2 regions of the Paenibacillus sp. FSL K6-2859 genome follow, and region 2 is predicted to be linked to the other one. Evidence: riboswitches for the same ligand, from Rfam matches in the RefSeq annotation. Region 2 holds a riboswitch; the other holds the start of a gene.
What was found. Region 2 has a riboswitch for S-adenosylmethionine ahead of MHB64_RS25910 (methionine ABC transporter ATP-binding protein). Riboswitches for the same ligand answer to the same signal wherever they lie in the genome.

Region 1 (3,420 bases), 3.9 Mb from region 2:
TCAATTTCTGTCTTAGCAGCTTCCAGGGCGTGGCCAAGATCAGCAATCAAATCCTCTGCATGTTCAATACCGACGGAGAAACGCAGCAATCGGTCATCTACCCCCACAGCATTTCGAATCTCCACTGGAATATCAGCATGCGTTTGTACAGCCGGATAAGTCATAAGTGACTCTACGCCGCCAAGGCTCTCTGCGAATGCAATCAGACGAATATGACGAAGAAGCGGCTCCACGTATCTGGCATCTTTTAATTTGAAAGAAAAAATACCGGTATTGCCTGAAGATTGGCGATTCTGGATTTCATGTCCTGGATGATCCGGCAATCCTGGATGGAACACTTCCGCAACCGCTGGATGCTCTAATAAGTATCGAGCAATCGCTAGTGCATTGCTCTCGTGACGCTCCATACGCAGCGCCAATGTCTTCAAGCCTCTCATCAACTGATAACTGTCTGTTGGTCCAAGTACAGCTCCAATAGAGTTATGTAGAATAGCTATTTCAGCTGATAATTCTACACCCTTGGATACAATTAGGCCTGCCAGTACATCATTATGACCACCCAAATACTTAGTAGCGCTATGAACTACAATATCCGCACCTAATTCTATAGGCCGTTGGAAGAATGGAGTCAGCAGGGTATTATCTACAATGCTAAGTAACCCATGGTGACGTGCCCAAGTGCATACAGCTTCAATATCCGTGATCATCATAAGTGGATTCGTTGGCGTTTCAATAAATACAGCTTTCGTATTTGGACGACGTGAAGCTTCCAGTGCATCCAAATCATTCGTGTCTACATAAGAAGCAGTGATTCCAAACTTGGACATAATCCGTTCCAACAAACGATAGGTACCGCCGTAAAGATCCAGCGAAACGATCAAATGGTCGCCTTGAGCGAACAAGGTAAGCACCGTTTGTATCGCTGCCATCCCTGAGCTACAAGCAAATCCTGCATCTCCAGATTCCAGTTCCGCAGCTGCATTCTCAAGTACTGAACGGGTCGGACTCTTGGTGCGGCTATAATCAAACCCTGTGCTCTGACCGAGTTTTGGATGACGAAATGCCGTTGCATTATAAATTGGAAAATTAATTGCTCCAGTGGCTGGATCTTCTTGAGAACCTATTTGAGCCAGTCTACTTTCAATCCTAAGTTTGTCATCCATGATTAATGCCTCCTAATTTATATTGTAGCGTTATTATTAATAAACAATCGGGTCGATATCATAAGGCGTTTCTTGATATACATAGTAATTGAGCCAGTTAGAGAATAATAAATTGGCATGCGCACGCCATACTGCTGGAGGTGTACGTTCTGGATCATCTTTAGGGAAGTAATGTTTCGGCAAAGCCATCTCCATCCCTCTAGACACATCACGGTCATATTCCCATTTCAAGGATAGAGGATCATATTCGGAATGTCCGGTCACAAATATTTGTTTTCCGTCGTTTGTAGCCACTAGATACATACCAGCTTCTTCGGATTCCGCCAGAATCTGCAGATCTGGATTATTCTCAATATCTTCACGGGAGACATCGGTATGACGAGAGTGTGGTACATGGAACACCTCGTCAAAGCCGCGCAACAGTTTAATGTTATTTTGATTAATCGTATGAGGGAAGACGCCAAAACATTTCTCAGGCAATGCCACTTTACGAACACCAAAATGATGATATAAGCCTGCCTGTGCCGCCCAACAAATATGCATAGTTGAAGTCACATTGTCCTTGCTCCATTCAAAAATCTCTTTCAGCTCTTCCCAATACGATACTTCCTCGAACTCCATTTGTTCTACAGGAGCACCTGTAACGATTAAACCATCTAAACGGCGGTGGCTGATCTCGTCAAAGGTTTTGTAAAAGCTCTTCAAATGTTCCGCAGAAGTATTCTTGGAAATATGGGAACGCGGATGCAATAAAGTAACATCAACTTGTAGTGGCGAATTTCCAATTAAACGCAGCAATTGAGTCTCTGTCGTCTCTTTAGTCGGCATGAGGTTCAGAATAGCAATCCGTAGTGGACGGATATCCTGATGGAAAGCCTGACTTTCGTCCATCACAAAAATATTTTCTCCGGATAGTACTTCTTTCGCCGGTAAACTGTCGGGAATTTTAATTGGCATTGTCTTTCCACTCCTTAGCTGAATTTAGTTGTTTTGCCGCACTGCGGCTTGCTGAACAATAAAAAGACCTTCCTCGGAAATCGAGAAAGGTCATATCTACAGTCATATGCGCCTCTCTCATCTGCCAGAATATTCCTGAAGACGATTAGACGTCTGCAGAAATTCCGCAAGAATTAGCACCGTGCGTTTACACGCCGGTTGCCGGGTTTCATAGGGCTAGTCCCTCCACCTGCTCTTGATAAGATTTAGCTGTATTCAATTAAATTACTTTAAAATTCACTTTAAATCATGAACCTCCTTTTCGTCAAGTCCATACAATGCTGAAGAAGCCTCAAAATCACAATAAATTTGCTTGAAAGAGGCATACTCCGTTGTTATACTAGACAAGTATTTCATACCTGAACGAAAAGAAGAGGTGAGAAGAAGAATGGAAGGCGACCCGAGCTCGCAAATATGTGTACAGAATGAGCAACCACACAGGATAATCATCAGCTTGCCGGCGGCGGGAGCAGTTCTTCTTCATGCCCTCGAAACGTCATTTGGCCCTATGTATTGATTGTAACGCCCGGCCAAGCTGATTTTTTTCTCTGTGCTTAATTTAGCAGTCCCTAGTGAAGACCTGGGGATAGGAGGAGTGAAATCAGATGAAAATCCGGCTGGTGAATGCAGGGGTTTTTACACCTATTGATGAAATTGATGAAACACTAACACCCCCAACGGAAGGGTTCTATTGGATTGACGCCGATGTTGAGGATTTGGAGCTGCTTCAGCCCTTATTCAACCTACATGATCTTGCTGTTGAGGATTGCCTTAGCGAAGAGGATCAGCGTCCGAAGATCGAAATATACGAAAGTCACTACTTTATAGTTGTAAATAGCATCCGCTTTGACGATGAAGAAATTTTCCTACGGGCGCTCAATGTATTCCTTGGAAGACATTACATCATCACTGTCACGAAGCAAAAGATCAATGAACTACGAATCCTGAAGCCTATGCTCTGGGAGCAAGAAGTAAGTGAACCGGATATGTTCCTTTACTTACTAATTGACCTTGTCGTGGATAACTATTTCTCCGTCGGCGACCGAATTGAAGCTCGGATTGAGAAGCTGGAAGAAGATATTCTCATGCATACCAAGAAGTCACATCTCAGTGAAATTATCGGTCTGCGAAGTGAAATTCTATGGTTGAAGAAAATGCTGGGGCCACAAAAAGAAGTAATCAATACCCTAAATAAAAAAGACCTCCGTCTGATTGATGATCAGCTGCAGAAATATTTTAGCGACATTTATGAAAATGCGGT
Region 2 (3,420 bases):
TATCCTTGGTATTTGTATGAATAAGGCTATATATAGACGTACCTTATTTCCGTGTAAAATGTCTTACTAGTCGATCACCGGCCATCTGTAGCAGTTGCACCAGTATGACCATTAAGACTACAGCGATAATCATAACTTCCTTCTCATAACGGTAATATCCATAACGGATCGCTAGATCACCTAGACCGCCGCCGCCTATCATCCCGGACATGGCCGTATAAGAGACCAGTGTAACCAGTGTGATCGTAACCCCGGCGAGCAGACCTGGACGAGCCTCTGGCAAAAGAACACGCATAACGATTTGATTCGTCGATGCCCCCATACCTTGTGCGGCTTCGATCACTCCGCGGTCTACCTCTCTTAGTGCCGTCTCTACCAGACGGGCAAAAAACGGAGCAGCACCAATCACAAGCGGTGGAATCGTGCCCAGTACACCAATGGCGGTACCAACAACGGCTTTACTAAAAGGAATCAATGCCACCATCAAAATGATAAATGGTACGGATCGTAGAATGTTTACAATGAATGATAAGACCGAGTAAGTTACTCTGATTACTATACTATTCGATCTTCCCCATAAATACAATAGAATTCCGAGTGGTAAACCAAGAATAATTGTGAATATTCCGGAAAATAGTAACATTTCCAAAGTAGCAACGGTAGCATCCATCATTTCTTGCCAGTTTAAATCTGCGAAATTCATTACGAAATCACCTCCACTTCAAGCCCTTGAGCGGTTAGTTCAGCTATCGTCACAGCAATCGCTTCAGCGGGTCCTTCGAACCGAACAATCATTTGCCCATAAGGTACGTCTTTAATCGTTGAGATGGTACCATGCAGAATGGCAAAGCTAACACCTGTCTCACGTACTACATTGGAAAGGGCAGAGCCGTAGGTCTTCTCTCCGAAAAAAGTAATTTTGACGGCCTGAGAGTTGTCCCCAGCAGCAGCGTCAAGCGCCGTACGAAGGGGGCCCTCATTCTGTGATTCACTGCGAATGAAATCGCGGGTGACCTCATGCTGCGGCTTCAGGAATACCTCCGTCACTTTACCCTGCTCAACGATACCACCACCATGAATGACCGCAACACGGTCGCAGATGCTCTGAATCACGTGCATTTCGTGAGTGATCAGCACAATGGTCAGATGGAATCGTTTATTAATATCGAGCAATAGCTTAAGAATAGAGTCTGTCGTTTGTGGGTCAAGCGCAGAGGTTGCCTCGTCACACAGCAGCACATCAGGGTCGCTGGCAAGTGCCCGTGCGATGCCGACCCGTTGCTTTTGCCCTCCTGATAATTGAGAGGGATACTTATCCTTGTGATCTTCAAGCCCCACTAGGGCAAGCAAGTCTTTTACTTTTGCATCAATACCTGTTCTCGAAACGCCTGTGAGTCGCAGAGGAAAAGCAATATTATCGTACACCGTCGCTGAAGATAGCAGATTGAAATGTTGAAAAATCATCCCAATTTTGCGCCGCTGTTCCTGCAGCTGAGCTTGGCTAAGACTGGTTAGCTCTACACCATCAACCCAAACCTCTCCTTCTGTCGGACGTTCCAACAGATTAATGCAACGGATCAATGTACTTTTCCCCGCGCCAGAATGGCCAATGACTCCGAATATTTCACCTTTTTCGATAGACAGATTCAATCCGGAAAGTGCTGTAGCCGCATGGCTGCCTTTTCCAAATACCTTTGTTATTCCTTTTAGATTAATCAACGCTCGTCGCCCCCTTTATATTTCACTTATTCCATACAAAAAAACCTCCGACGATCGATGCAGATCGCAAGAGGCTCTGTGTGTTTATTTAGACAATGCCTTCTCATCTGCCAACGACCACAAACCTTGCGTCATTGTAGGAATTAGCACCATGACATTTGTATATAACGCTAATCGCGTTGTATACAAATCGGTTGCCGGGCTTCATCGGGCCTATCCCTCCGCCACTCTCGATAAGATATAGAGTATGAAATTTTTATGTTTGAATTCGTACAGACTTTAATGCAAGCATAAGTATAGTAAGTTTCTTGTTTTTTGTCAAAAGGAAATATCTTGAACGCTTAGGATTGTATGCTCTTTGCCTTGCTGATTTCCTTACGCAGCTGTTCATTGCTGTAGCTGAATGCCGCGATTAATGTTTTACAGTTCATTTCAAGGGACTGCTTTAAATCCTCAAGATGGCTATCTAAATCCTCAAGCTGAATTTTGTCATGCAAGCCTTGATGTCGCTGCCATAAATCATCCTGCATTTCGGAATTCATATAATGAATTTCAGCATTTCTGCGCTTGCGTAGATTCTCCAGTGGATCACGATAAGAGTTCTTGATCTGTTCGAGTTGATCCGCTAACGCAGGATGCACATTCAATAACTGAAGTTGACGCAGCACTGTAAAATAAGAAAAATGCGTTTTTAATTTGGAGGTTTTGAGGTCATAAAAATGATTCAGCACCGTTCCAAGCTTGTCCAGAAGAGAGAATACACGAATAAATCCATCTTTATAAAAATAAACATAACGCGCATAATCGCCTTGTTCCACTGGTGACATATCGTCCATATAACCAGCGATTACCGATTTCCGGTAAAAAGCGGCCGCGAACCAGCTTTGCTCCAATTCATCCAGTGACGAGATCAGTCCACGTGTCCAAATCTCCAGCTTGCGGTATTCATGGTCATTATCCTCATGAGCGTTCATTTCCTTGCGCAGTAAGGCTGCAAATGTGGCCATGTTCTCCATCGCGTCAGCCAATACACCGCTGTTCTTTCGAGGCGGCTCTCCAAGTATAACCCGCAGCATAACCCAGTCCTCCTAAAGTTTTATCCAGCACCACGATATACCGATTTCCACTTTATTATTCCGCAGGTAAAGCGACTCTATCCACGGTGGGAACTTTCTACTAAGGGCGTTACAACGGTGTCATTGGATTTGCTCTATTTTTTTCAACAACAACATTTCTCGCGCGATTCAGCTGCCAGACTCTTACACTCATATAACATAGAACACCAAACAAACAGGCAATCAACAAAATATGAGCCAAGGCGGCAAATATGTACAATCTTTCATTATCAAGCGTGTAAACAACAGCAGCTCCACTAAACACCTGCATCAAGCATAGCAGAACAGCAGCTACGCCAAGAGCTCTTAGCTCTGGGTAATCCTTATGCTTCCAAAAGGCTAAATGACCAAGCACCGCAGTAAGTATAAATAAGATCAAAGCCGCAATCCGGTGTGTAAAAACAATACCTACTCCCCCGGAAAGCTCGGGAACCCATTCACCGTTACAGAGCGGCCAGCCAGAACATCCACCGCGCGAATCCGTATGACTAACAAAGGCTCCAATATAAACAACAACATAGGAATATAAGGCCGTTAAGCAGGTTAAATTGCGGAAAGCCTTGCTGACGGGTTTCTTCTGTAGCTC

Region 1: another riboswitch for S-adenosylmethionine. It lies ahead of metA (homoserine O-acetyltransferase MetA); the one in region 2 lies ahead of MHB64_RS25910 (methionine ABC transporter ATP-binding protein).

What each region holds. Positions count from the first base shown of each region.
Region 1 is NZ_JBBOYU010000001.1:1,905,868-1,909,287, reverse strand. It holds gene MHB64_RS08310 (aminotransferase class I/II-fold pyridoxal phosphate-dependent enzyme) at 1-1,163, opposite strand, end outside; gene metA (homoserine O-acetyltransferase MetA) at 1,200-2,120, opposite strand; SAM riboswitch class I at 2,235-2,365, opposite strand; gene corA (magnesium/cobalt transporter CorA) at 2,765-3,420, shown strand, end outside.
Region 2 is NZ_JBBOYU010000001.1:5,810,431-5,813,850, forward strand. It holds gene MHB64_RS25905 (methionine ABC transporter permease) at 44-703, opposite strand; gene MHB64_RS25910 (methionine ABC transporter ATP-binding protein) at 703-1,719, opposite strand; SAM riboswitch class I at 1,820-1,959, opposite strand; gene MHB64_RS25915 (Cthe_2314 family HEPN domain-containing protein) at 2,061-2,795, opposite strand; gene MHB64_RS25920 (COX15/CtaA family protein) at 2,905-3,420, opposite strand, start outside.